One region of the Paenibacillus cucumis (ex Kampfer et al. 2016) genome, then DNA from elsewhere that is predicted to be linked to it. Evidence: predicted binding sites of a transcription regulator. Region 1 holds the regulator's gene; each other region holds the start of a gene.

What was found. The regulator Rex, encoded in region 1, represses fermentation and respiration genes when NADH is low (regulators of the CRP and FNR family bind a similar motif). The targets are predictions, from matches to a motif close to TTGTGAAATATTTCACAA.
Region 2: a site for Rex is predicted at 4,675-4,692, ahead of H7T88_RS02290 (cytochrome ubiquinol oxidase subunit I). Genes of this name have one in related genera too.
Region 3: a site for Rex is predicted at 5,920-5,937, ahead of nadA (quinolinate synthase NadA). Genes of this name have one in related genera too.

What each region holds. Positions count from the first base shown of each region.
Region 1 covers NZ_JACLIC010000014.1:61,685-71,857, reverse strand. The annotation lists gene H7T88_RS09205 (hypothetical protein) at 1-379, opposite strand, end outside; gene H7T88_RS09200 (hypothetical protein) at 713-1,243, opposite strand; gene H7T88_RS09195 (amidohydrolase) at 1,288-2,595, opposite strand; gene H7T88_RS09190 (redox-sensing transcriptional repressor Rex) at 2,579-3,235, opposite strand; gene dinG (ATP-dependent DNA helicase DinG, 3'-5' exoribonuclease type) at 3,454-6,315, opposite strand; gene H7T88_RS09180 (tetratricopeptide repeat protein) at 6,516-7,211, opposite strand; gene panD (aspartate 1-decarboxylase) at 7,253-7,636, opposite strand; gene panC (pantoate--beta-alanine ligase) at 7,629-8,483, opposite strand; gene panB (3-methyl-2-oxobutanoate hydroxymethyltransferase) at 8,531-9,403, opposite strand; gene H7T88_RS09160 (biotin--[acetyl-CoA-carboxylase] ligase) at 9,757-10,173, opposite strand, start outside.
Region 2 covers NZ_JACLIC010000005.1:2,219-12,391, forward strand. The annotation lists gene cydC (thiol reductant ABC exporter subunit CydC) at 1-291, opposite strand, end outside; gene cydD (thiol reductant ABC exporter subunit CydD) at 293-2,134, opposite strand; gene cydB (cytochrome d ubiquinol oxidase subunit II) at 2,136-3,149, opposite strand; gene H7T88_RS02290 (cytochrome ubiquinol oxidase subunit I) at 3,136-4,551, opposite strand; gene H7T88_RS02295 (hypothetical protein) at 4,924-6,255, shown strand; gene H7T88_RS02300 (glycosyltransferase) at 6,255-7,181, shown strand; gene H7T88_RS28590 (glycosyltransferase family 4 protein) at 7,183-8,622, shown strand; gene H7T88_RS02310 (class I SAM-dependent methyltransferase) at 8,619-9,299, shown strand; gene H7T88_RS02315 (tetratricopeptide repeat-containing glycosyltransferase) at 9,842-10,173, opposite strand, start outside.
Region 3 covers NZ_JACLIC010000022.1:42,983-53,155, reverse strand. The annotation lists gene H7T88_RS13280 (peptidyl-prolyl cis-trans isomerase) at 1-579, opposite strand, end outside; gene hslO (Hsp33 family molecular chaperone HslO) at 603-1,520, opposite strand; gene H7T88_RS13270 (type III pantothenate kinase) at 1,598-2,368, opposite strand; gene nadC (carboxylating nicotinate-nucleotide diphosphorylase) at 2,375-3,241, opposite strand; gene nadB (L-aspartate oxidase) at 3,238-4,875, opposite strand; gene nadA (quinolinate synthase NadA) at 4,911-5,849, opposite strand; gene ftsH (ATP-dependent zinc metalloprotease FtsH) at 6,147-8,189, opposite strand; gene hpt (hypoxanthine phosphoribosyltransferase) at 8,290-8,829, opposite strand; gene tilS (tRNA lysidine(34) synthetase TilS) at 8,882-10,173, opposite strand, start outside.

The DNA of each region.
Region 1 (10,173 bases):
TCGGAGTAATCTCGGCGTATTGTTTGTTCTCCATCGCTTGGGCTACGGTAAACATGGCATCTCCCCACCAGTTTTCAAGCGCCTCATTGGAGTGGTCTACGACATCCAGTTTGAGCGCTCGGGAGCCGATCAGGTTCTGTCCTTCTCTATGAATATATTGCACCAGTCTACCTAAATCTACATTTGGCTTTAAATCAAGTTTCATTTGTACATCATTGCGGTTAATAGTTAACTGAACGCTATTAACACCTTCGTACTGAGTAACCATCTTTTCAATCGGACTCTGTACGGCTACTTGACGGTATATGAACCAACCTCCAAACAACAGGACGGCAGAAACTACGGCGGTCAGAACAATAGGCAATACTTTCAGCTTCAAATGAATTACCCCTCCCAAAATGAGCCCGTCCTTAATCTACAGGCTTGTATATTTAGCTGTACATCATGTCTGCAACGTTTATTGCAGATTTATTTGCGTTGTTCGTTAACTCCAGTACATATCTGAGTATATCACATCGTATATACAATTTCGAAGGCGAAAATATGAATAAATTAATAATTTTAACTATTTCATTTGATGTTCAATGGTTGGAATGCCAAAAAACCGGTTCAGTCGGTATCCCGTCTGCCGGTTTTTTGGCTTATTGTTATGTGCAACTATCTATGAATTGACCGTTCTATTCATCATCATAGTAGAAGAAGAAGTATGAAGTTAGCTGTTCGGTAAAGTATATACCAGATCGACTTGTTCTCCGTTGCTAAATCGGTAAAAGCGATAATAGTTATGCGTATCATCGTTATAGTACACTTGCCACACATAGATATTGTTCACAACACCTGGCATGATCCGTTTGATCTCACCGCCTGGAACATCTGAGCTGAAACGGTTGCGAATCTGCGTTTCGGACATCCCGTTCTGCAATAACTCACTGTGCACACCTGCCGCGCCTTGTACAGGCTGATTATTATTATCAAACTTGACCCAGACCATAATGTCCTGATTATCTTTGTTTTTAGCTGTCATCGTCCAGTATATGTTGTCAGCGCCACTCTTTTCGCCCCACACGTACTTCCGCAGTTCATCAGGTGCTGTAATGCCCAGCTGGTTCTGTGCCGATTCAATCGCCAATGCTTCTTCCTGCCGCTGATCCTGCGTGACATAGACGTAATATCGCTGAAGCCCAATCAAGATCAGAACGAGAATGAGCAGCGATATCCATATCCACTTCTTTTTTTTCTTCAAGAGTTGAACTTCCTTTCCCTAAAAGTGCGCATTGAAGTTGCCTCTTAACGCGCAAGCAATTGATCAAAGGCCAACTGGGATTCCCGCAAAATGCGCTCTTCATCCAGTGTTAAACATTCACCATGTTTTACGACTTGTTTGCCATCTACCCATACATGTTCCACATCTTTCGCCGAAGCCGAGTAAATTGCATGTGAAATCAAATCCGTGTGTGGATAGAAGTGAGCCTGTTCAATGTTGAGTGCAATAAAATCAGCCTTTTTACCAACTTTCAAAACTCCAGTATCGTTCAGGAAGATGGACTTCGCACCGTAAGCTGTTCCAAGAAGCAACGCTTCCCCGGCAGGTACGGCGGTAGGATCACCGGATACTCCTTTATGAATTAAAGCTGCAAGTCTCATTTCCTCAAACATATCGAGATTGTTGTTGCTTGCCGGTCCGTCTGTTCCTAAAGATACAGTAACTCCTGCTTTCAACAAAGCGGGAACACGAGCTACACCCGATGCAAGCTTCAAATTACTACCCGGATTATGGGATACAGCGACATCATGACGTGCCAAGATCTCGATCTCTTCATCGTTGAGATGCACAGCATGCGCTACGAGTGAAGGACGTGAGAAAAAGCCATGCTTCTCCAAATGTGCCACTGGACGCATGCCATAATCTGATACATTCTGCTCCACTTCACGAAGCGTCTCTGACATGTGCGTATGGAGAGGCAGGTTTAGATCATGCGCAACTTGAACAAGCTTCTCTATGTAATCTGGAGGGCATGTGTAAGGCGCGTGCGGAGAGATTACGGTTGTGATGCGTCCATCCGCCTGTCCATTCCATTCACGCGCAAACGCAGCGGACTCTTCGAGCTTTCGCATCTGCTCTTCTTCGGAGCACAGTCCAATGACACCGCGAGCCAGCGCAGCTCTTGCTCCTGACTGTTCAACCACTTTTGCTACCTGATCCATGTGGTCATACATGTCCAGGAAAGCTGTTGTTCCGCCTTTTAACATCTCAAGCACCGAAAGGGATGCTCCCCAATACACGTCCTCAGAAGTCATTTTGGCTTCCATTGGCCACATTTTTTCTTGTAACCACACTTGCAATGCCAGGTCATCACCATGACCTCGAAGCAGAGACATTGCCGCATGACCATGCGTATTGATCAGACCCGGCAGGAAGAGCAGTCCTTTTCCATCCACTTTAGGCAGGTTCTCGTCACCATCCGGAAGCGTCTCACCAATATGCACAATCTTGTCATTTTCAACGACCATATACCCTTGAATCACAGTCCAATTGGCACCTTCATTTACAGCAAATTTACCATTTTGGATTACCCATTTATTCGTTGTTGTCATCAAGCTCATCTTCCTTCCCGTTCTCCAAATAATAAGCCAAACTGAGCAAATCCGTTGTAAAGTCCGCATGATGAATCCGCACATGTGAAGGCGTCTTTAGAATCGTCGGCGCAAAATTCAGAATCGCCTCAATACCCGATTCAATCAGTTGATCGGCAACATTCTGAGCTTCCGTGTCCGGCACCGTGATGATCCCGATACGGATGTTATCTTTCTGAACCGCTTCTGTAAGTTCTTCCATAGGTTTGACCGTCAGGCTATTAATATTACTGCCAATCTTAGGCCCAAACGCATCAAAAATAGCGACAATTTTCATATTGTCCTTCAAATAAGCATTATAATTCGATAAGGCATGTCCGAGATTACCGGCCCCTACCAGAGCCACATTAATTTGCTGATCAATTTTCAAAATGTGACGAATCTTCTCGATCAGGTAAGACACATCATACCCGATTCCTTTACGACCAAAATCACCGAAATAAGCTAAATCTTTACGGATTTGAGCTGGATTCAAATCCAGTCGCTGTCCTAGCTCCTGCGAGGAAACCGTTGTCACCTCACGCTGAACCAACTCGTTTAAATAACGCAAATATACAGGCAGACGCCGTACTACCGCTTCTGATATTTTATCCGATTTCATCCTTGCTCCCCCTTACCATCGCCACGATTAAATAAATATTGAAAAGATGAGCATTCTGTATACATGCAATATCCATGCATGATGTCCTCATACAGAATGCCCGAATTATTAGGAATATAAGTTCATTAAAGCGCTGCCCTGTTCGAACTTTGTGAAGTCTTCTTCAAAGTTTAACGCCATGGTGAAGTCCAATGCAATGTTATAGCTTTACATCGTAATTATTTTTGAGTTTCTGCAGGTCGATCTAACCATTCAGCAATACGGGGAACCATCTGTTCTGTCAGCATATGCTCCATCTTTGGTCCAGGTAGCGAATACAGGAAGTACTTGCCGTAATAAGCTTCAATTACACGCGTATCATACACAATGACGATTCCGCGATCTTTGCCTGTCCGAACAAGCCTGCCGAACCCCTGCTTGAAGCGAATGACTGCCTGTGGCACAGAAAGCTTCATAAATGGATTTTTCTTCTGCTCTTGTAACAGTTCACTCTTCGCTTCCAGAAGCGGATGGTTAGGCGGCTGGAAAGGCAGTCTCACAATCGCAAGACAGGTCAGCGCTTCACCCGGAATATCGACGCCCTCCCAGAAGCTACTCGTACCCAGCAGGACTGCTGCTTTGGCATCCTGGAAGCGTCGGGTCAACTTCGAACGATTCCCGCTGTCAACACCTTGCCCCAGTAGCGAGATGTCATTCCCGGACAAAGCCTCTTTCAGTGGTTCATAGACTTGTCGAAGCATTTTATAAGAGGTAAACAGCACCATCATACGTCCTTGAGTTGCAATCGCCGTCTCAGCAAGAGAGTGCACCAGCATCTGTACAAAGTGCGCGTCCCCTACGCTCCCCTTCAAACTCGGGAAATCCCGCGGGATTACTAACAAAGCTTGTTCCCGATAATTGAATGGGGAAGGTAGCATCGAGGTCAGAAGCCGATTATTGTCGGCAGCTTCCTGCAAACCCAGTTGCTCAATCATGAACTGGAATGACTTATCCACCGACAGCGTAGCCGATGTAAGCACAACGCTTTTCTTTTTATCGAAAAACATCTCTTTCAATTGCGCGCTAACATCCACCGGAACAGCGTATAGCTGGAGTGACTTGCTACGGAACTGTCCGCTGGCCTCCATCCAGTACACGGTCTTGGCATCATCCATACGCATGAAGAATCTTAAATTCTCCTTCATCGTCGTCAGATCTTTCAAGAGCCCGGTGATATCAGTGATCAGACTGTCGGACTGATAATCATCCTGATCTTCTTTTACTTCGAGCAACAGTTTGTCACCCTTACGAACCAAATCACCCAATGTCACATAGATCTGGTTCTCCAAATCCTGCAACTCCTGCCACTTGGCAGGCTTCTGAGACGCTTTAAGCCGCAGCGAGAACTGTCCGGTCTCCCCTGGAGAAGCATCACTCCGTTCAGGCAGAAGACCAAACAGAGCATCGCTCAGACGATCCCACATTTCCTTCACTTCAACGGCAAGGGGAAACATCTGATCCACCATTGAACCCCATTGTACACCGTTCTCGTGCCCTGACAACTGGGAGCGGAGCATTGGGAGCTGACCGTTACGACTATCTTTAAACAAACGGGTCAGTGTGTGTACGAGCGTAAAATACTTCATGTGAAGCCCAAGGTGTTTACCCGCTACATCTTCAAGATGGTGCGCCTCATCAATGACCAGACTTTCATAAGCTGGCAACAGCTGATGAGCAGCCTTCACGTCTGTAAACAGTTTGGAGTGATTGGTAATCACGATGTCAGAAAGTCCTGCCTCATGTTTCGCACGATGATAGAAGCACTTGCGGAACCACGGACAGGATCTACCGAGACAAGACTCGGACTCGCTCTGCACCGTTTCCCAGAAATCTCCTCCGCGTGCACTAAGGTTCAATTCTTCATCGTCACCCGTTTCGGTTTGTGTGAGCCACACAATCATCTGTGCTGCCGTGAAGTAGTCCTCTTTCGGCGTAGCAAATTCACGTTTGTTGATTTTGTGTTCGAATTTGCGTAGACAGAGATAATGGCCTCTCCCCTTGAACACGGAAGCTTTGAACGGAAAAGGAACTACCTGCGTCAGCATCGGAATATCTCGTTCGCGCAGTTGTTCTTGCAAGTTAATGGTGTGAGTGCTTACCATCACCTTCTGTTCTTGTTTTACACTTTCATAAATAGCAGGTAACAAATATCCCAAGGATTTCCCTGTTCCCGTTCCGGCTTCCAGCAAAAGATGTTTCTCTTCATCCAGTGCCTGCCGTACACTGCCAAACATCTGTGTCTGTGCTTCACGCTCTTCATAATGATCCAGTGTCTCTTTGAGGTTGGCGCGCACCTGATCCATAAACTGATCAAAGGTCACACCGTCCAGCGGATTCGCTTCTCTTTCATCCCGAGGAGCTCCAATTTCCGTCCAGTCACTAACGTTAAGCGCCAGCTGACGATAATAGGTATGCCCATCCAGGTCCTGAATCGGTTCTGCTTCCTTTTCTGCACGTAGTCCGTCGAAAAACCATCCCAGATCACTGTCTTCTGGTGCAAACAGGTCGCTTAGCCGCTGAATTGTAATTAACGGCAGCTCTCTTAGTTCATCGAGACATTTGAGCAAAACATGAGCTGTTGCCAGTGCATCACTGTCAGCCTGATGGGGCCGGTCATGTTCAAATCCAAATTCGGCTGATACATAACCAAGCTGGTATGAACCCAACGAAGGAAAAGTTATTTTCAAGAAATCAATCGTATCCAGAATACGACCTGTAAACGGTAAATATCCACATCGATCAAGTGCATTCTGTAAAAAATGAAAATCGAATGCTACGTTATGGCCCACCAGAACCACATCGTCAAGAAGCGGTACCATCTCCATCATCATCTCTTCAAGAGATGGAGCATCCGCGACATCTTCTTCTGTAATTCCGGTCAACCCAGTGATGAATGGCGGAATTGGAACACCCGGATTTACATAAGAACTATATATTTGAGTTATGCTGAAGTCATGGTCTATGATGGCAAGTCCGGCTTGTATGATCTCACCGTCGGACTGCGTGCCGGTTGTTTCGAAATCCAAAACGGCAAATTTCATTGCAATATACGATCCCTTCCATTCCAGTCTATGTTACAGCATAGCAAAAAAAAGGACATTTGAAAATTAACTGACAAAAAAGCGGTGTTTCCGCCGCTATGTCAAAGGAGGAAACACCGTTCTTTTGTTGCCAAATGTCTTTTTCAATTCAGGGCAATTTGGGCATGTCTTGAAACAGACTGAAGTGCAAGTGCAGATTTTCAGACACACCCTAGCTGGTTTGCGTATTGCAGTTTACCTCTGTTCAGCCTGCAAACTTCCATGTTGTACAGAGGTTCGGTCAACGTCGGGTCATACTGAAGGGCCTGTGCGAACAGGGAGCATGCTGCTTCTGGATTGGAGAGCTTCGCTTGGATACAGCCCAGAGCATTACATACAAGGCCTTTGAGTCTTGCTGATCCCTTAAGTAGCATAATCTGCTGTAAATGGGTTTCAGACTCATAAATCTGCTCCAGACTTAAGTGTGCGAGTGCCAGATAAAAACGGGCTAAGGCACTATCCGGGTAATCGTTCACAACCCGTAAGAATTGATCAATAGCCTGCGGATACATTTGTAGCTTGAAATATCCTTGGCCGCGGCTGAAGCATTCAAGATGAAGTTCAGGCAAAGCTGTCACTGCTTCCTGCTCCGGCTCAAGTGAAGCCGGTTTGTCCAGCTCCCTTTCCCGAATCTGACTCATCTTTTCTTCAAACATTAGCCATTCATCCAGCATCCCGTCACTCATTCGTTTGAGCAAATTCCATTTTTGTTGCAGCTCCTGTTTGTTCAGACCTTCAGCGGAAGGATAGCTCTTGATAATTTCATCTAACATGTCGTTCATTTCGGCGAAAACATGCTGGAACATCGATGCATCCCCACCCTTGGAAAATGAATTAGTGCAGTGACCTGTACTCATTTTTTGCTGGATAGGCCGATTTCATTCCCCTTCCCAGTCGATTACAAGATCGTGGCGTGAACTTCTTTCTTCATCGTCTGAACCGGTTTGTTCTGACTGTCCACAAACACCACGGTAGGTTTATGCGTATTCGCTTCTTCCTGTGACATCATGGCATAAGAAATGATAATGACTGTATCTCCAGGCTGTACAAGACGAGCGGCAGCACCGTTCAGACAGATGACGCCACTGCCGCGAGGTCCTGGAATGACATAAGTCTCCAGCCTTGCTCCGTTGTTATTGTTCACAATTTGCACTTTTTCATTTTCCATTAAATCCGAAGTTTCCATAAGGTCTTCATCAATGGTAATGCTACCCACATAGTTCAAGTTGGCTTCCGTTACCGTAGCACGGTGAATCTTGGATTTCATTAGAGTTCTAAACATGGGACAGCACCTCCATTTTTTGAATACGTATATTATCAATCAATCTTGTTTTCCCAAATTTCACGGCTAGTGCAATCAGCAGATCATCATATGCATTCAATTCCTCTTGGTCTGCAAGAGGCTCCAGACTTGGAAAAGCCTGAATCTCGGCATAATCAATGACAGCATGCGCAGATTTGCCAATATGTTCATGAAGCAGACGACGAATGTCTTTCGCTGTAACGGCTGTTCTAATCTCCACCGACTCCTGTGCGGCGCGCAGTGCCTGAGACAAGACCAAAGCTTCCTGACGTAGCTCTGCGCTCAAATAGACATTACGAGAGCTGAGCGCCAAACCGTCCTGCTCACGAACGATAGGACAAGGGATAATGTCCACTGGCATATTCAGATCATGTACCATTTGCTCAATAACGGCCACTTGCTGCGCATCCTTCATCCCAAAAAAGGCTTTCTGCGGTTGCACGATGTTAAACAGCTTCGATACTACGGTAGTCACCCCGTTAAAATGCCCTGGCCGGGATGCGCCACATAAGTGCTCTGTAATCCCGGATACTGCAATCGTCGTTTGCGTCGACTGGGGATACATCTCTTCCACCGAGGGAATAAATACGATATCTACCCCTTCAGCACGAGCCGTTTCAAGATCGCGCTGTTCATCCCGCGGATAACTTTCAAAGTCTTCATTCGGGCCAAACTGTATCGGATTAACAAAGATGCTTAGAACAACGATGTGGCTCTGTTCTCTCGCTGCTTTCATCAGACTGGCATGGCCTTGATGAAGATATCCCATGGTGGGCACCAGTCCAACGATCGTTTCTTCGGAATGGATCGCTTGCTTTTTTCGCATCAAGCTTAGTTCCTGTCTTAACTCTGTGATCGTGCGTATGACTTTCATCAGCGAATTTCCACCTTTTCTTTACGTTGTCCATACAATCCATCCAGCACGCCATCCGCTGCACTGAAAACATGCTCTTCGGCCGGGAAGGAGCGATCCTTCACTTCTTTTACATACGTTTCAATACTGCTGCGAATCACGCTTCCTACATCACCATAAGTTTTGACAAATCGTTTAGGCGTGTATGGTGAAGCATATTGAACCACATCATGAAAAACGAGCACTTGACCGTCACATCCCCGCCCTGCACCAATGCCAATGGTCGGGATCGACAATTCCTTCGAGATTGCCTCGGCCACTTCTTCCGTCACGAGCTCGAGCACGATGCCGAAAGCCCCTGCGGCTTCAAGCGCTTTGGCTTCATCCATCAGACGTTTGGCATCTGCTGCATCCTTGCCCTGAATCCGGTAACCACCGATCTGATTCACCGATTGTGGTGTTAATCCAATATGTCCGAGCACAGGCACACCTGCTTGCACAACAGCCTTGACTGTCTCTGCAATCTCAACGCCGCCTTCCATTTTAACCGCATGAGCATGACCTTCCTGCATCAACCGGCGAACACCTTTCAATGTTTCATCAACGCTACCGTGATACGTCATAAAAGGCATATCTGCAACGATAAACGTGTGTTCCGCTCCACGCACAACCGACCGAGTGTGGTAGACCATATCATCAATCGTGACTGGCAAAGTTGAGTTATAACCAAGGACAACATTACCTAAAGAGTCGCCCACCAAAATCATGTCAATGCCGGCTTCTTCGGCGAGCAGAGCAGTTGGATAGTCATAAGCTGTAATCATGCTAAGCGGGATGCCATCTTGCTTGTATTTTTTCATCTTCACAATGTTTAATGCTTGTTTGTTTGCCATTTGTCTTGTGCCCCTCTCACCTTTTCAATTAAACGCAACAAAAAAACCTTTTAGTTTTCCACTAAAAAGTCCCGAAAAGTCAAAAAAGAGTCACTTGCGATCGTCCCTTCTGTCTCGGTCCTCTTCGGCTCAGAGCAGAATCCAACAACACATTTGTTCTTATTCCATTTTTTCCTTGCTATTGCTGTCCTACTTGTCTACGTAAAACGCATCAAGCAGAACTAAGGTTACTGCTCATCGGAGTGCAGCTCGGTCTTTACAGCCCGATACCGCCTCACGAAAACAGTATACCAAAGTTCTGCTCAAAGTTCACGTCTTATGTTCGAGATCATTCAAGAGTTTTCGACAAAATATCAGCTTTTCCAAGTCACTTCGCCAGATATGATCAGTTCGCGTACCCCATCTTGCTTCTCAACTACCAGTGCTCCCGAAGAGTCCAGCCCTACAGCTGTTCCCTCAATCACACCGTGAGGATTGGTTACAGTCACCTTTCGATTTAACGAAACGGACAATGCTTCCCATAGTGAAGATATAACTCCAAATCCCTCTTTTTGATATAAAAAATAAAGATGTTCCATTTCCGTTAAAATAGCGGCTGCCAGCCCCGTCCGATCAATAGCTTGCCCTGTTTCAATCTGAATCGAGGTGGCAATCTGTTGCAAGTCTTCCGGATAATCCTGAGAATCGAAATTTACATCTACGCCAATGCCCGCAATGCAATATCGAACCTGATGATCTTCCACCGCAGATTCAAGTAAAATGCCACATAT
Region 2 (10,173 bases), on a different contig from region 1:
ATGTCCTGCCAGCCGCTCGACATAACGGAACACCGCCCGGAAGATACCAAAGGCACGTACACCTACAATCGGAACATAGACCATCAAAATATTTTCAGGACGCAGCGCAGACTTGGAGATCAGATATCCAGAGGTGAAAAGGAGCATCACCGCACAGAGAGCCGCGCAAGTGCCCAGTGCAATCGCACCGATCAATCGCCAGCGGTACTGTACCGCGTATGGAGTAATCCAGCTATTTTTCTCACCTTGTGCGCCTCGTTCGGTCTCTGTCCCTGGGTGTCCGGATCTCATCTCATATCGCCTCCATCTGCGCTTCAATCATGTGATAATATACCCCTTTTCGTGCAAGCAGTTCCTGATGTGTGCCTGTCTCCGCTACCGTACCGCCATCCATGACAATAATGCGATCCATATGCGGCATCCAGTGCAGACGATGCGTTGCCAGAAAGACAAGTTTACCTTCGAACAAGGGTAACATCGTCTGCTTCAATTCATATTCGGTCTCGACATCCAGATGTGCCGTAGGTTCATCAAGCAACAGCACACTGCGTTCACTCAGCAAAGCTCTTGCCAGCGCTACACGTTGCTCCTGACCGCCGCTGAGCTGTCTGCCCCCTGCACCAATCGGTTCATGCAGTCCATTTGCCAGAGATGACAATAGCTTTGTCAGCCCCGCTACCTGTGCCGCTTGAGCTACTTCCGCATCGGATGCCTCCGGCATGTAAAAACGAATATTATCCGCAATGGAACCACTGAAAATATACGGATGCTGCGGAATCGCCGCCGTCTGGCTACGCCAGGCCTTGAGCCGTTCCAGACTTAGAGGCTGGCCATTGACCAGAACTTGTCCGGCTGTTGGAAGCTGAAAACCTGCGAGAACATCGATGAGCGTTGATTTTCCGGCTCCACTAGCGCCAATGATTCCAATTTTCCCAAGACCCTTCAGCTGGAAAGTAACATCCTGAAGGGAGTAGGCTCCCTCTGCTTCATGCTGAACCTGAATATCCTTCAGCGCTAATCGGCTATGCTCTCCCCAAGATGATGAAGTTGCCACATCATACATCTCATGTTTATCCCGGTTAAATACCACTCGCAGTTGTGAAGAGGAGACAGAACCATTTTCATTTTCACCCAACACTTCAGCTTGATCCAATGCACTTGCACAAGCCTCTGTCTGACGTTGTTCTGCGGCCTTGCCTCGTTCAATCACTTGATTAATCGCTTCGCCAGCTTCCTTGCCATCCAGAGTCGCGTGGTAATCCGCACCCAACATGCGTACGGGCAGGAAATACTCAGGTGCTAGAATTAATACCGTTAGAGCAGGAAACAGTGACATATGTCCTTCCGTAAGCCGGAGTCCGAGACCTACTGCAACGGACGCAACCGACAACATGGTGAAGAAATCCAGCGCAAATGAGGACAAAAAGGCCATACGTAGTGTGGACATCGTTGCTTTTCGGTATCGCTGGCTTACTTGCATGATGGAGCCTTCGTGTGTTTTGCTTTGCCCCAGCGTTTTCAACGTTTCCAGTCCACGCAGTGTATCCACAAAATGATTCGCCAGCGCTTTGTAGGACTTGAATTGTCCATCGATCTTACGCTGAGTCGCCAGACCAATGAGAATCATAAATACGATCAGAATCGGTAGCGTCAGCATTAATATCACACCGGACATCGTATCCAGTTTGAATACATAAAGCAGAAGGACAACAGGTATAAACCCCATGCCCAACATACGCGGGATAAACAGCTCCAGATACGTTTTATATTGGGAAACCCCTTCACGTGCCAGTGTCACCAGATGTCCCGTACCTTCTGTCTTGGCATAACGTGGCCCGAGTCTAAACCATTGTTCCGTCATCTGTTTACGCAGATCGGTTCCGGTTCTCTCCGCATACCGCGTAGTGACAAGTTGTAACCAGAATGACAAGGCATAGCGGGCGGAAAAAGCAGCCAGAAACAGCAGCAGCACCGGATACTGTGACGAAACCGCGGCACCTTCGAACAACGCCGTAATCGCCTGTGCCAGCCATTTGGCCTGCATAATAATCGTCATCGCCTGCAAGAGCACCAGCGCAGATGCCAGTGCGAGTACCGGCCGGATGCCCGGCAGCTTCATTAGCCCGCGTCCCATGTCAGTACTCCAGGTGGTGCTGTTCGTTCAGACGTTTGCGGAAAATATAATAACTCCAGATCTGATATCCAAGTACAAACGGTAACAAGGTGCACGCAACAATAGTCATCACTTTTAATGAGTAAGGTCCCGATGCTGCGTTATATACGGTCAGATCAAATGCCGAATTGATGGAACTCACCATAACTCGTGGGAACAATCCGATAAATACGGAGGCAAAAGCAATGGCAATAACCGCACCTGTCATCCCGAAAGCCCAACCTTCACGCTGCTGACGAATGAAGTAAGCCGCAAGAGCCAGTGCCATGGCACCAAGCAGAACAATAATCCAGAGCGCCCAGCCACGAACAGCAAACACATCGGTCATCAGATAGGTCAATAATGCGTATATCGCAAGCACTGCAACCAGCGGCATCATTACCTTTTTCGCCAGGTGAAGTGCCCGTTCTCTCAATTCACCTACGGTACGCAAGGAAACAAATAACAGCCCGTGAACCAGACACAATAACGTTACACTCAAGCCACCCACAACGGTGTACGGATTCACAATATCCAGGAAACCGGCATGCATTTGCATTTGCTCATCAATGGGCAGACCTTTCATCAACGTTGCAAAAACAACCCCAAACAGGAATGGCAGTAAAGTACTTGCCACTACGATAATAATGTCCCATGTTTTACGCCAGCGCTGCTGTTTCATTTTACTGCGGAACTCAAAGGCGACGCCGCGTCCAATCAACAACAGCAACACAACCACCAGTGGCAGATAGAATCCGCTGAACAGCGTTGCATACCAGTGCGGGAAAGCCGCAAACATGGCACCGCCTGCGGTCAGCAACCAGACCTCGTTTCCATCCCAGAATGGCCCAATCGAATTGATTAATGTACGACGTTCACGATCTGTTTTGGCAATCAGACCCGTAGACATCCCTACCCCGAAGTCGAATCCTTCGAGAAAGAAAAAACCGATAAACAATACGGCGATCAGTACAAACCACAACTCACTTAGTAACAACGGAATACCCCCCATCTACGCCAAACGGATCAGCCGGCTCATCATGCTCGTCTGACTTATCGACGGCATATGGACCTGCTTTGATTTTGCGTACAAACAGATACACCATCACGATGCCAAGAACCGTATACGCCGCAGTAAAGGCAATCGTGGAGAACAAAATCATTCCTGCGGAAACATTAGGTGACACACCTGCCTCGGTCGTCATATACCCGAACACCGTCCATGGCTGTCTTCCGACTTCAGTCATAATCCATCCTGCTGAATTCGCAATAAACGGCAGGGAGATCGCAAAGACCATCAGACGCATAAACCAGGGTTTCGCCACTTCCAGCTTCTTGCGCCAAGCCAGATATGTACCATACATCGCAAGCAGAATCATCAAGCCGCCTGCAGCAATCATGACACGGAAGCTCCAGAATGTGGTTCGCACTGGTGGAATGTAATCTCCGGGTCCATACGTTTGCTGGTACTCGGCATTCAGTTCTTTCATGCCTTTGACACTACCGGAAAATTTACTATAAGAGAGATAACTGAGTAATCCAGGGATTTTGATCTCACCGGAGTTCTCCTGTTTATCCGGGTCAATGGAAGCGATAACCGTCCACGGTGCCGGGTCTTCAGTTGTTGTCCAGGTTCCCTCACTTGCAGCCATCTTCATCGGCTGTGTTTCCACCAGATATTGAGCCTGGAAGTGCCCTGAGAAGGCCACGCCCAGCGAGGAGACAAGACCGATAATAACCGCGATGTTAAAGGATCTGCGGAATACTTCGACATCCTTCTTTTTCATTAACTTATAAGCACTAATGCCCGTCACGACAAAGGCTCCCGTCATTAACGCACCAAAAATCGTATGCGGGAATTCAACGAGAAACTGTCCATTTGTAATGAGTGCAAAGAAGTCATTCATCTCCGCCCGGCCATTATTGATGGCGAATCCAACGGGATGTTGCATAAACGAGTTCGCTGCCAGAATCCACACCGCTGACAGGAATGTGCCGACAAATACAAGCCAGATACAAGCCAGATGTACTTTTTTGGACAGTCGATCCCAGCCGAATATCCATAAACCGATAAATGTGGACTCCATAAAAAATGCCAGCAAAGCCTCGATCGCCAGCGGCGCACCGAAGACATCACCAACAAAGCGGGAATACTCCGACCAGTTCATACCGAACTGGAACTCTTGCAAAATACCGGTGACCACACCGACGGCAAAGTTAATCAGGAACAACTTGCCCCAGAACTTGGCCATCGTTTTGTAAATCTCTTTTCCCTTCGCAACATACAACGTCTCCATAATGGCTACCAACAGCACGAGGCCAATGGATAGCGGTACGAAGAAAAAGTGGAAAATCGTTGTAAGTGCATACTGGATACGCGATAACATAATCGGATCCATACCTTTACCCCTTCTTTCTGCTCGCTTTAGCAAGATACGTAAATGGCTTTGAAGCGGGCTTCTTCGCTGTCTGTCCTCCAAATACGTTGATGAACGTATTGTGCCAGATTACCTAATTTTCACATGTGATAATTATCACTAACTCGTCCCTCTTACGTAAAAAAAGTGACCTCGGTCACACAATAGATAAAATTAAGCCTATTTATCAGGCTTGTTCGTTGCCTGATTGGTCTTGACTGATGCACGTATTCATGGAAGTTGTTCATGTTTGGAGACAAATGCCCATATGTTAGTGTCAGACGGAGATATTTGAAGTGCTACAGCGGCTTTTTACATACCAAAAATCCCTTATCAAAGTGTGGTGAGTTACAAATGAAACATGCTGAACCGTTAACAGATGCGGATCCAAAGCCAAAACAGAGGGAAGAAGAGGATATAAAACAGGCAACAATGGACCTGTCTGTGTCCACAGACCTTGCAGTTCAATATGTGATTTTCCCGCGAAAAGGAGGCTGGTTATCCTTCCCCTACCCGGACATCGTTGCTTTATTTGCAGCTCAAGAAGGCACGATCTTATATGTCAGTAGCCGTACGGCTGAGGAAGAAGAATTACCAAAATCCATTCAGGTGATCTCTCTTTCGGAAGCGGAGAACCGATTACAGGAACCACATACAGTTGCAATCGTCGCACACCCATACTGGCTTATAGCGGTAGCTTCACTACAACCTGAATTATGTATTGCACTATTGCCTGAACCCGTAGGAGATGAAGCTGCATCTCCACTCTGGGAGAGCAATATCTCCAGACTTGTCGGCATTGCCGATCTAGTGGCCACATCCTCGGAAACCCGGTATATGAAGCTGCTCTTTCAAGGTACCCGTGCCATCTGGCTAGGGGGAGAAGACACTTCACCAGCCGGTTACATCCATTATGACGGTACACGTATTCCACTGCGCGATTATGAGATATTTTTTATGCATGCACTTCAGCAGGTACTGACTGGTAAACCAGACCGCGTTACCACGCTTCAATGTCGTTTGCGAGCCGACTACTACAGACAGCTCCGAGCCAAAACAGGTGCTCATGAAACCATCTCGTTTCTTCTGTCCGCATATGAGTATTTACTGGAAGATTCACGTGCCGCCGCCTCACTCAAGGAAGCATTCACTCATGCTGTCATCAACGGAAGGCAGGATTGTGTGGTGTCTCATTACCGGTTCCTCTCCGCCATCTATGCGAGATCAGGTCAGATTGAAGAAGCTCTACAGGTGTTTGGCATCAGTGCAAATAACGAGCAGGAACGTCATCATTATGAGCAATTGTGCCGCTGGCTTGAAGCCGGAGAGGAACAGTTGGTTCGAGCGGAACTGCTGCGCATCAATGATGATTACGGCAGTGCTCTGCGCGTTCTGGATGAGCTTGGCGGGGAAACGGCAAGGCATTGGAAGTTCCGTATCTATCAGGAAACAGAGTGTGTGGAGGATGCGCTCGCGCTCGTTCATGCCAGTGATATTCAGGATGCGACCAGCCTTCTGCAATATCGACAACTATCCGGGACGGCACTGGCTCTTCGAGGGGAACGTCACGGTGCGGTAAGGCTGTTTCTGGAGACAGCTGTGGAGGATGAAGAGGCCTTAGCTCGGATTATGGAACTGGAGCTGCTCGATCAAGCCGTACAACAGTTGCTTGGGGAGGTGCCTTAATGATAGACCCGAAGAAGCGCAGAACCCCTGGAAGTAGGCCCGTTATGCATGATTCGCTTCAATCGTCTTCGAGTTCCGAAGCCCAAAGCCAAAACTTCTCAAGTCAAGTTCATCGCATCATTAACTCACGGATCGAAGAGGAAACGAATTCTTCCGCGAGCCGTGATGTAGAGGTAGACGCGTACGAACAAAACTCTCCCGTACGTCGGGTGCGCAAAAATAAAAACAACAAGCTGACTGCCATGCTTCAGGTACGTAATGAGCAAGGACGGTATCTGGAAGAAGTGTTGCAAAATCTGAGTGAATTCGTGGATGAAATCGTCATTGTGGATGATGCCAGTACAGATGGAACACCGGAAATATGCAGAGCTTTCCCAAAAGTAGTTCGTCTTGATGTGTTAGAGAAGCCACTGTTTGCCGAAGAATGGCGCCTTCGCAACACGTTATGGCAAGCTGCCGTCAGTACAGATCCAGACTGGCTTCTCTCGGTAGATGCCGATGAACTATATAGTGCTGAAGCCAAAAAGGCAATGCGCAAACTCATTGATCAGGACTACGCAGACTGGTTTGCCTTCCGATTCTACGATATGTGGGGTTGCCGAACACATTATCGGGAAGATGAGCTGTGGTCCATGCACAAACGTCACACTGCCTCCCTTGTCCGTTATATGCCGGGCTATCCTTACTTTTACCCGCAACAGAATCACCATGTTCCTCGTCTCCCCGCGTCCTGCACCGTGTTACCAGGGGTATGCACTGAACTGAAAGTTCAGCATCTCGGCTGGGCTGGAAGTTTGGAGGATCGGGTACGCAAATATTTACGTTACAAACGTATTGATCCGCATGGGGAATGGGGCAACCCAGCGCAGTATGAGTCCATTCTGGACCCTGAACCGCGCCTGCTCCCTTGGAAGGAGGAGTCGTAATATGGGTGTGGTCAGCATACTGACCCATAGTTTCACCGATGGTTACAACCGGGAGTTTGGCCGGGTATTTGGCGGCGGGCTGGAACGTTATATTCTCGATCTATGCAGTGTCATCCGCGGACTCGGACATATTCCCGAGGTACACCAGCTGTCCTATTTCGAAGCATTCCAGACCCGAACCGAACAGATCGACGTCTATGGTTACGATTACGACATGGAAAATGTACCGGAAGCTTTTGACCGGATGGCCGCAGCCGCTCGCGGTCCAATCATCTATGCCAGTTGCCTGTGGCAACCCATCACCTATAAACCTGGCAGTCTCGGAATATGCCATGGCATTAATTGGGATCGCCCCCGTCTGCCGCTTGAGACGAAACGCCAGGTTGCCGATCACATTCAGCTCGCGCTGGACGGACTGGTTCGCATCGTTTCGGTAGACTCTCATTTCCAGACTTTCTGCAGAGCAGCTTGTATGTATACCGTTTCAGAACAAATTGTGCTGATTCCCAACGCAGTGGACACCTCTTATTTCATCCCGGCTCCGCCAAGCAGGATGCTCACACCGCAACATGAAGAGGAATGGTTGACGGCATGGAAAAGAGACACTGCATTTCAGGATGAACATGAAGACATTCTTGTTAAGGGATACAGAGAGGATGCAGCAGATCATCATACAGCAGGCCTTAATGATTCAGATTTATATCGCAGTTCAGGGGAAAAAGCCAGAACGCAGAGTTTTAAGCCAGAGCAGGGTCAACTCCCCGGTGTAGGTGCTTTTTCTTTCGAAAATGAATTAGCCGAACCTCCCTCTCATCAAGGTTACGATCATATGAACAACGCTGTACCTGTGCCCGCTCTTCGTCCAATCCGTATTCTGTATCCACGTCGCATCAGTAGCGAGCGGGGGATCATCCCTATGATGCTTGCCGCGGATAAGCTGCTCGGGGCATTTCCGGATGTAGAGGTTGAATTCGCCGGAGAACTGGTCGAAGGCAGTACGGTGGGCAGAGCCTTTCGCTATTGGCAGCGTACACATCCGCATATGGACCGTATCCACCAGCATACGTACGATTTCAAAGATATTCGTGAAGCTTATCATCAGGCAGATATCGTTGTCATTCCTACCCTATTCTCGGAGGGAACCTCCTACGCATGCTTGGAAGCGATGAGCTGTGGTCTTCCGGTGATCGCTTCCAATGTCGGCGGACTCAATGATCTGATTCAGGATGGGTTCAACGGATTGCTCGTGCCTCCGGGTGAGCAGGCACTGACTGCTGCGCTCATCAGGCTTGTTCAAGATCGCACCGAGCGGGAGCGACTGGGTATCTATGCCCGCGAAACTGCACTGTCTTATGATCTGTCCATATGGCGTAGCCGGTGGAGCAGGGTACTGGAATCTTTTTTGGCTGATACAGGAGTGAAGGAGGCGATTCAAACATGATGGACACACCCGACACCACGGCAATGATGGAATCAAGGTACATCCGGCAAAGCGATCCGAAAACAGATACGCTCGTTTTCCCGCTTCATCCCGCATGGTGGAGCCGTCCTTATGAGTATGAGTGGGCGCGGCAGTTTGCACGTTCAAGCGACGTGGTACTGGATGCAGCCTGCGGCATTTCACACCCGTTCAAATTTTGGCTCACGGAGCATTGTCGTGAAGTTCACGCGTGTGATTGGGATGAACGCATCCTGTCGGATGAGGCGATTCGTCTAGATATTGCGGCTGATTTTGGCGAACAGGCGGCTCTCCATCTGCCCGAGCATTACCTTACTCGGCTTCACCGCGCTCAGGCCAATCTGGCTCAGCTTCCGTATCGTCCCGAGCAGTTTGACCGCGTATTCTGCATCTCTGTTCTGGAACATCTCGACACGGGCACGATGCTGCGGGCTTTTCGCGAATTCGCTCGGGTGTTGAAGCCACGCGGACAGTTAATCGCCACTTTTGATGTGCCCGAGATGCGACCGGATTTACTGGAGACGATCATGGCTGTCACAGGGCTGACGATTGAAGATAAGTTAACCGTGGAAGAGCCTGCGGACGCCATCTCCTCGGAGATGTATGGCGCACCGATCCGCTGTTTCAGGGCTGTGATATGCAAGACGGGAAAGGGATAGTGACGTTAGTGAGGCACAACATTTTAATGCACCTATCTTTACACACGTTATACAGTACTTCATCTGATCTATATAATTTGAACTAAAGATTTTACATAGTCCACTCCGATGACAGAAGAACCTGGAGAGTAGCGGTTATCCCCAGATTTTTTGGATTCCCTTTTCCAAAGGGAAAAATCCGGTGATAAAGGCGAAGCGTATGCTTCCGATGCTAGCTTTCTTTCAGAAAGCTTTTAGCTCCGCTTTTCCAGGTTTTTTCTGTCTTCTCGTTATTGTGTAAAAGAATAGTTCAACTTATATAGCATCTAAATAAGCACTCTCATAGAGGCTTTTGATAAGAAAACGATCGGGTATCCAAACGTAATATGAGGAAACGGTAGTGTTACGGATTGCATAACGAATTGCATAGTTATATGTTTATCCGTCTGAAACAGCAGGCCAAACTTGTGGTAAATGCAGTGTGTGCCGGGATACCCCGGCTTTTTTGCTGTGCTGTGAAGTCGGGGCATCCCGGAGACATCCGGCGCTATGGGTACGCCGGATTACAGGTATACCAGCAGCATGTTGCACTGCTGCTGGAAGGCTGGGGCATGGGCTGCGCCAGAGGCCGTCAGGCGCAGCAGGGTCTGTAGGCCCGGCGGCGGGGTCTTCGCCGGGCGGCCTTGGGCGGCAGCATGCTGTGCCGTGATCCGGGCCGCGTAATCGGCCCAATCACGCGCCAGGCTCTGCCGCCCGGCTCGCAGCGCGAGCGTGCCCGCCAGGAGCGCATGCGCTGCGAGCGCCGGGGCGGGCACTTCGTCCGCGCAGGGCTGCTGCGCACCGCTAGGCGTGCCGCATAGCGCGAGCAGCCCTGCGCGGACGTGAGCGGGCGCGC
Region 3 (10,173 bases), on a different contig from region 1:
TATAGCCTCTGAATCAGACTTTTCTTTTACCACAATAATAGACAGATCATATTTCTCAGGGGTGATATAGTCTTCTCGATGCTCTACCCAGTATTTTTGAATATCGTCATCCTTCACCTGGATACCTGCGGTAGCAATCTTTTCGAGCAGTAGACGGTAACCTGCCTCTAATTCGAGATCCTGCTTCGACAGGCCAAGCTGTGATTTCATGGCATCATAGTATGACTTCTCTGAATCATACCCATCCATCGCTCCAGCCATTTCTCTTGCAATCTCTTTCGGAGTAACCACCAAATTGCGTTGAAGGGCTTCAGCATAAACCGCTTTTCGATTCAACATCTGCAGCAGGATTTCACTGCCATAACGTCGTTTTAATGCATCTGTCCAATCTTTATCCGTAATCACTTCACCGTTAATCGTTGCAACCGTACTTCCCTCTTCCTTGTTGGCATCATGAGGTGTCTCTGCATCTTCTTTCCCCTGATGAAGCACCTGCATCGCCATGAATGTACCCATCACGAGCACGCCAAGTGTCAAAATAACGACCGCCGTCCATAATCCTTTTTCCTGTCTGGTCATACCTCATCCCGTCCCCGCATCGATCAATTCTTGGCTTGTTCTAGGATGGCCTCTAGCTGCTCTTTGTTAAAATCATACGCTTCATTACAGAATTGGCAGACCACTTCAGCTTGCCCCTCTTCTTCAATTAATTGCTCCAGCTCGGACTGGCCTAGACTGATTAAGGTTTGTTCCAGACGTTCACGAGAACAACTACATCTAAAACGAATATCCAGTTCGCCCATGACCTGCACATCCGGCAGGAGACGGCGCAACAATTCCTCTAGCTCGAGTCCTTCGTTCAACAAGGTTGTCACCGGAGGCAGTGCACCAATGGCATTCTCGATTTCTGTAATCTCGGGATCAGTGAGGCCTGGGAGAAGCTGAATAATAAATCCGCCCGAAACAATAACCGAGTTATCCGTATCAACCAGCACACCCACTCCAACAGCAGAAGGCGTCTGTTCTGACTGAGCAAAATAATAAGTAAAGTCTTCGCCCAGTTCGCCCGAGATAATCGGAATGCTACCACGGTACGGGTCTTTCAGTCCCAGATCCTTCGTTATATTTATGAAACCTTCTGTACCCACCGCCCCAGCTACATCCAATTTACCAAAACGATTGCTGGGCAGATGTACATGCGGATTGGAAACATAACCGCGCACCTCACCTTTGGCATTAGCGTCCGCTACGATCTGGCCTATTGGGCCATCTCCGTTCACTTGTATAGTTAGTTTCTCATCACCTTTAAGCATGGCACCCATAATGGCTGCTGTCGTTACTGTACGCCCCATAGCTGCTGTAGCCGTGGGAAACGTATCATGTCTTCTACGCAGTTCTTCTACCAGTTCTGTGGTCTGAACGGCAAACGCTCTTACCTTTCCATTCATCGCTGTACCACGGATCAACCGGTCATGTTTGTTGTTGTTTTCCAAGTCATTCAGCCTCCTTTGGCGTGTCATTTTAATATCCTAACAGAAAAAAACGGCTCAACATTTAAGCTGTAATCCCAGCCTGCTGTATGCCGCCCTTTGTATGTCTACCTTTCCCGGTTCCGCTCGTAGATGACACGTAGCCCCTCAAGCGTAAGCAGTGGATCAACTTTCTCAATGCTACGGGTTTCTTCTGCAATCAGAGTAGCAAGACCTCCTGTGGCAATAACCATAGGTTCAGCCTTCATCTCTTCGCGAATTCGTTCTACGATGCCGTCCACTTGGCCAGCATAACCATAGATGATGCCGGACTGCATGGCATGCACGGTATTGCGCCCAATCACCTTCTTCGGCTTCTCCAGCTCAATTCGCGGTAGCTTCGCTGCTCGCTCGTAAAGAGCTTCGGTAGCAATGTGAATACCGGGTACAATCGCACCGCCAAGGTAATGGCCCTTCTCGTCAATGCAGTCGAACGTCGTGGCTGTACCAAAATCAACGACCACAAGCGGGCCGCCGTATTTTTCCACGGCCGCCACAGCATTCACGATCCGATCCGCCCCTACTTCACGCGGATTCTCATATCGTAGATTCAGGCCGGTCTTGATACCGGGCCCAACCAGCAATGGCTTTTTGCCCACATATTTCACACACATCGTTTCGATGACACTCACCAGTGGCGGAACCACTGATGAAATAATGACACCCTCAATGTCTCGGGCAGAAATACCGGACATATGAAATAAATTATAAATCAATACGCCGTATTCATCCACTGTGGACTGACGAGATGTGCTCAGACGAAAATGATGCAACAGTTCACGGCCCTGATATACCCCGAGCACGATGTTACTATTGCCCACGTCTACGACTAGAATCAAGGAGGTTCACCCCTCTTTCTTTTCGTTTAAATCCAGGCTGATATCCAGGCTCTCAAAAGAATAGGTTAACCTGCCAACCGAAATTACATCCACACCCGTTTCCGCTATTCCTCGAATCGTTTCAAGTGACACATTGCCGGATGCTTCTATCTTCACATGCGGAGCCTGTTCACGAATCAGAGCGACTGCTTCTCGCATCCGATCAGGCCGCATGTTATCCAGCATAATGATATCTGACCCAGCTTGCAAGGCTTCCTGTACTTGAGCAATGTTTTCCGTTTCAACTTCAATCGTCATCGTATGCGGAATAACTGCCCGTGCTCGCTGCACAGCTTCTGTAATGCTACCTGCACCTTTAATATGATTGTCTTTGATCATAACGGCATCATACAGTCCAAACCGGTGATTGGCTCCGCCCCCCACACGTACAGCATACTTTTCCAGCAAGCGATGGCCTGGTGTTGTTTTGCGCGTATCGACAAGTCTGGTCTTCAATCCATCAAGAGCATCTACGTAGGAACGTGTTCGGGTAGCAACACCGGACATACGCTGTAACAGATTAAGTGCGAGCCGTTCCCCAGTCAGGAGCGAATGTGTACTCCCTTCAACTTCAGCCAATATGGTGCCAGGAGTGACTGTATCACCGTCTTTTACCTTTGCCGTATAACGGAGCTCTGGATCTACGACTTGAAAAACAAGCTCAGCAATCGTCATGCCCACTATGACTCCATGATCTTTGGCATGAATCACAGCCTTGGATTCACTACCTGCTGGAATGGTCACATTCGTTGTGACATCCCCTGCACCTACATCCTCGCGCAGCCAGCCTTTGATCGTCTCAATTAGTTCCTCATTATATCCGTTCAGTATCATGACATCCATTCCTCCACAATCGCTTGTTCTCGCTGCTGCAGACTATGCTTCTGCCATATTATATCGTCTCGTGCAGGGAAGTCCTCACGGTAATGTGCTCCTCGGCTCTCCTCACGGTGCAGCGCTCCGCTGGTTACAAGCCACGCACAAGTCAGAAGGTTCGCATACTCCAGTTCTTCTCTTTGGGTAAGTCTTTGATCAAAAAAAGACAACTCCTGTTGCAATTTATCCATTGCCTGTTGCAAGTTCTTTCCGTTTCTTCGCAGTCCCACTTGACGAACCATCATCTTTTGCAGACGTAAACGTCTTTCCGATACCGGCTTGGAATGTTGCTGTTCTTTTGCACGGCTAATATTCTGATTCTCCATGCTCTGAGATTTCACATCTCTTCCAAGTGGTTCTTCGATGGCCGGCAACGCATGGATACGATCCACGATTCTGCGTCCAAATACAATCGCTTCAGATAAGGAATTGCTCGCTAGTCGATTAGCTCCGTGCACGCCGGTAGAGGATACCTCGCCACAGGCAAATAAACGGGGGATACTGCTCTCACCACTCAAGTCCGTCTTTACTCCGCCCATCATATAATGCGCGGCAGGTGCAACCGGAATCCAATCTGTAGTCATGTCGAGACCGTAACGCATACAAGTTTCATAAATGGTAGGAAAACGATGCTTCACCATCTCCGGCTGCTCATGGGTAATGTCGAGGTAAACAAAGGTACTATTCGTCAGTTCCATCTCGCTGACAATCGCTCTAGCTACAATATCACGGGGTGCCAGTTCAAGCTGGGCATGATATTTCTCCATGAATCGTTCACCCTTCACGTTGCGGAGGCAAGCACCTTCCCCGCGTACCGCTTCAGATACCAGGAAGCGGGGTGCTCCCGGGTAACATAAGGATGTCGGGTGAAACTGGATGAATTCCATATCACGAACTATAGCCCCCGCACGGTATGCCATAGCTACCCCATCAGCTGTAGCTACATCCGGATTCGTCGTATAACGATACAGCTGTCCCGCACCGCCTGAGCAGAGCACTGTTGCTTTTGCTTTGACAAACACCTTTGAGCCGTCTTCTTTCAGAATCAGAGCACCGATACATTCTCCTCGATCCGTAATCAAATCCACCACAAAGTGCTCATCCCAAACGTCAATGCCTGGATGCTCGTGAACCTCAACAGCGAGTGCCCTTACGATCTCATATCCAGTCGCATCCCCATTGGCATGTAAAATACGGCGGTGGCTGTGCGCACCTTCCTGCGTCAACGCCAACTCGCCGTTCTCCAGATCGAACAATGTTCCCAGACGGATCAGTTCTCTGACACCGTCCGGGCCCTCATTAACCAATACTTCAACTGCCTCGGATCGACACAAACCGGCTCCGGCAACAAGAGTATCTTGCAAGTGGTACGCAGGAGAATCATCTTCAGCAATAACAGCCGCAATCCCGCCCTGCGCATATCTGGTGTTACTCTCAAGTAAAGACTTCTTCGTAATCATCAGAACACGATGCTGTTCGCTAGCCTTAATTGCGGTAAACAAACCAGCAATGCCTGAACCGATCACCAGTACATCGGTCTCCACCATTGGCAGCGCAGAGAGGTCAAAATCATATATATATTGCGGTATCATCTTATTCACCTGTCTCGGAGCAAGAGTAACGCATGTTACTTCACCAGTAACATGCGCTCTAGTGATTCTCTGGCTTTATCAGCAACAGCCGGTGGGACATAGATCTGAGGCTTCATCGTCTCCAGGCATTTGACCAGCTTCTTCAGGTTGTTCACCTTCATGTTCGGACATACCAGGAACTTGGTCGCAAAATGGAACTGTTTATCCGGACTGTCGAGGCGAAGCTGATATCCTGTGCCATCCTCCGTGCCGACAATGAATTCCTTAGTGGAGGATTTCTTGCAATATTCCAAAATGGCTGTTGTGCTGCCTACAAAATCCCCCATTTCTACAACTTCAGGGCGACACTCGGGGTGCACCACAAACTCAGCATTCGGATATTTAGCCTTCATCTCAACAACATCTTTTACCGTGAGCATATCGTGTGTATTGCAGTAACCTTCCCAGATGATCATCTTCTTGTCTGTGTGCTGCTGTACATAATGCCCCAGGTTTTTGTCCGGTACCCAGATGATTTCTTCGGAATCCACAGACTGGATTACACGAACAGCGTTTGCTGATGTACAGCAAATATCTGTTTCTGCTTTGATCTCAGCCGAGGAATTAATGTAGGTGACTACCTTGGCGTTCGGGTGTTGTGCCTTCAGCTTACGTAATCCGTCCACGTTCACCATGTCTGCCATTGGGCACCCGGCACGTTCATCAGGGATCAAAACGGTTTTGCCCGGAGCCAGAATTTTAGCGCTTTCACCCATAAAATGAACACCACAGAATACAATAACATCCGCATCTGTTTGCGCTGCCTTCTGGGCCAGCAGGAAAGAGTCTCCGCGGAAATCTGCGACTTCCTGTACTTCATCACGTTGATAATAATGAGCAAGAATAATAGCATTACGTTCCTTCTTGAGTTCCATCAGCCGCTCACGCAGCTCACGATTCATCTCAGCCTTGCGCTCTAAAGCCAGAGCTTCCACCTGTGATCCTCTCCTTATCGGGACAGCGTCAAGCGCTGTTTCATGGACTAACCTATGTCGTTATGTTCGCTGGTGAAACGAATCACAAGCGGTTTAACAACTAATGTACACAACGTTCACGACTCTGTCAATAAATGAAAAAAGGCAGGATATACTGCCTTTTCCCCCTTATGCTATCCGGTTCGCCATATAGCTCTTGATTATCTGTTTCTTCTGATCTTGAATAAATCCTACAAAAAAAAGAGAGCCACAAGGGCTCTCTTTTCATTCCGGTCACATGACCAGACATGTTACATATTAAGATGTTGGCTTTGAGCCACCATCATTCGGATCATTGCTGCCCTTATCCAGGTCAGGAGCTTCGTTTGGAATATCTCCAGCTGGTGGCTCAGATGTTTCATCTTTGCCTTGAATGCGAACGCGAACATCACCGATGTTATCAATGATTGGCTCGCCGCCTTCATTTGGCGTACCTTCTCCTGAGTTATCGCCTTCTGCTTTTGGTGTCAAGGAACCTGTTTCAATCAATTGCTTGATCTGATCCATTTCCAGTGTCTCCACTTCAAGCAGTGTTTCAGCGATCAGATGCATCTCTCTTGTATGTTTGGTAAGGAGAGCTTTACACTTCTCATAACAGTCGTTAATAAAGCGTTGCATCTCTTGGTCGATCTCATATGCGATGGAATCCGAGTAATTCTGTTCATGACCGATATCCCGTCCAAGGAATACCTGTCCTTGTGAACTTCCGAATTGCATTGGACCCAGTTTCTCACTCATACCGTATTCCATAACCATGCTACGAACGATACCTGTCGCTTGTTGGAAGTCACTGTATGCACCGGTACCGATCTCACCGATAAACAATTCTTCCGCCACGCGACCTCCGAGAAGTCCGGTTACTTTATCCAGCAACTCCTGTTTGGTAACGAGCATACGGTCTTCTTTTGGCAACATGATTACATATCCACCCGCACGTCCGCGCGGAATGATGGTCACTTTATGTACCATATCAGCATGTTCCAGGAAGTATCCTACAATGGTATGGCCTGCTTCGTGATAAGCAACAATGCGTTTCTCCCGATCACTGATGACACGGCTTTTCTTCTCCGTACCAACGATGACTCGGTCAATCGCCTCATCCACTTCACGCATGGAAATATCTTTTCTGTTACGGCGTGCTGCGAGCAATGCCGCTTCATTCAGCAAGTTCTCCAGGTCTGCACCCGAGAAACCTGTTGTACGCTTCGCGATGATGTCCAATTTCACATCTTTCGTGAGCGGTTTATTACGGGAGTGTACTTTCAGTACAGCTTCACGGCCCTTGACGTCTGGACGATCCACTGTAATTTGACGGTCAAAACGGCCTGGGCGCAACAACGCAGGGTCCAGAATGTCTGCACGGTTCGTTGCGGCAACGATGATAATACCTTCGTTTGCACCGAATCCGTCCATTTCAACGAGCAATTGGTTAAGGGTCTGTTCACGCTCGTCGTGACCTCCGCCCAGACCAGCACCACGCTGACGTCCTACTGCATCGATCTCGTCAATAAAGATGATACAAGGCGCATTTTTCTTTGCATTTTCGAACAAGTCACGTACACGTGATGCACCGACACCGACAAACATTTCAACGAAATCGGAACCGGAAATGCTGAAGAATGGTACACCTGCTTCACCGGCTACAGCACGAGCAAGCAATGTCTTACCTGTACCTGGAGGACCTACGAGCAATACGCCCTTCGGAATACGTGCCCCAACGGCTGCGAACTTCCGAGGGTCCTTGAGGAAGTCTACGACTTCAACAAGCTCTTGTTTCTCCTCGTCTGCACCCGCCACATCTTCAAATGTAACGCGCTTCTTCTCTTCATTGTAGAGGCGAGCACGGCTTTTACCAAAGTTCATTACTTTACCGCCGCCGCCTTGAGCCTGATTAAACAGGAAGAAGAACAGCAGGAACATAATGATCAAAGGAATAAAGGAAGTCAGCAACGTCAACCAGATGCTGTCACCTTTCATTGGTTCCTGATGATATTCAAATTTGTTAGCTTCACTTGCAGCTACAAGTTCGGTAATTGCCTCATCCGTAGGAGGAATATACGTTGAGAAATTTTCTGATTTGGCCCCATCAGGTGCTTGTTTGTATCGGCCGGTCACGAGATATGTCTGACCATTGAATTGAACAGTCACTTCGGCGATATTGTTGGCTTTAACCTCAGCACGAAACTGATCATATCTAGGGTTTTCTATAACATCGTTTCCATCTGTGATAAATCTAACTAAACCCACCACAACTAAAAAAAGAATCAAATAAAAACCAGAATTCCGGATGAACCGATTCATCCCCTACCTCCTCTCGAGACACTTTAATTATTTTAACATAGCCCGACATGGCTTCTCAATAGAAGCCAAGAACAGCTCAAGGCTTCGGCCTTACTAGATATCAGCTTGTGTAGATTTCTGGTTTCAGAATCCCGATATAAGGAAGATTCCGGTATTGCTCGGCATAATCCAGACCGTACCCCACGATGAACGCATCAGGGATATCAAAGCCCGTGTAGTGAGCTTCCAGTTCCACTTTACGGCCGGATGGTTTATCGAACAATGTCACCACACGTACGGTTTCAGCACCGCGGTTTTCCAACAATTCAATCAAATAGCTGAGGGTCAGTCCGCTGTCGATAATATCTTCGACAATCAGAACTTCACGTCCTTCAACGGATACATCGAGATCCTTGATGATTTTGACAACACCGGATGACTTGGTAGATGCACCATAACTGGATACGGCCATAAAATCCATCTCAACCGGTACCGTTATGTTCTTAACCAAATCAGCCATAAATATAAACGCACCTTTGAGCACGCAAATGACCAAAGGGTTCCGGTTAGCATAATCGGCACTAAGTGTTGCGCCTAATTCCTTAACCTTACTCTGAATTTCTTCTTCACTGATCAATACTTCTTGAATGTCGTTCTGCAACTGTGCGAACCTCCTAAGTTATACTATGAAAGCCTTACCTGAACCATAACCACTACCCCTGAATCGCTGAATCGCCTACAGTCATGTACAGGATTGCGGAAGTGCTCTCCCTGACAGGAGCCATATCGGACCGGCGAACACCCGGTAACCAGATGACATTGCCTGCTCCATCACAAACCACAGGAATGCGTGGTCTGACAGATGGGGGAATCTTCTCGTCGATGAAAATATTTTTCACCTTTTTGCTCCCGTTTAATCCCATTACCTTCATGGTATCTCCAGGTAACCGTGAACGTACAACCAGCGGCATCTGAAGCCCATTCGCATCAAATGCGGCCTGATCAGCCGATTCCGGTACATGATAGTTTTCGGGACTCATCGGCATCAACCGGATATATCGGTTAATCTCGGTGAGTGAAAGCTCATAAGTTCCGCTCCATTGTGCAAGACGATACTCGTAAGATTGACCCTGTGCACTTGCCCGTTCGCCAAAAGAAATCAGATCATACTCCCGGGCACATACGAGTGTCTGTCCTATATCCAGGCTCCAGGTCGTCACCTCGGTCTCCATGACCTTGCGCCGAATAGTTTCAATACGGGTAAAGTCGACAAAATCACTGTCCAAAGGCAGATAATTCAATATTAGTTTAATCAACCTTCGTTGTAAAGCGACATGTAACTTCAAGAAGGAAGGCACCTCAAAGGTCTGCCTTCCGCCGTTCACCTGCACTAGACACCTGTATGTGTCATGAGTACTCTGCTCCATGAAATCGTCTTCGTCACCCACAATTTCGGCAAGTCGATTCAGTGACGGCGTGAGTTGTCCATTATATTGCCCCAAAAATGGAAGCACATCCAGACGAATCGCATTACGCCGATATTTTCGTTGATCATTACTCTCATCATGAAAATAAGTAAAACCCTGTGTAATACAAGCTTCTACAAGGTCTGTCTTGTTTATACGAAGGCATGGACGGATAAGTTCCACATTTTTTTCACGACGTTTGAACTTCATACCTGCCAGCCCCGAAAGCCCGCTACCTCGGAGCAAATGAAGCATAACAGTCTCGGCCTGATCATCGGCATGATGTGCCAAGGCAATACTTGCTGCCCCATATTTGTCAGCCACTTCATGCAAAAAGGCGTAACGCCGGTTCCTCGCTGCCTCCTGTGGACCCTGACCTGTCTGTTTCATATAGGAAGGTATATCGGCTTTGACCCACTCAAATGCAAGGCCAAGCTGACGTGCCACATCCATCATCTGACGGGCCTCTTCATCCGACTCCGTCCGAAATCCATGATGTACATGGGCACAGATCAATTCAAGCGGCACATGTCGCTTGC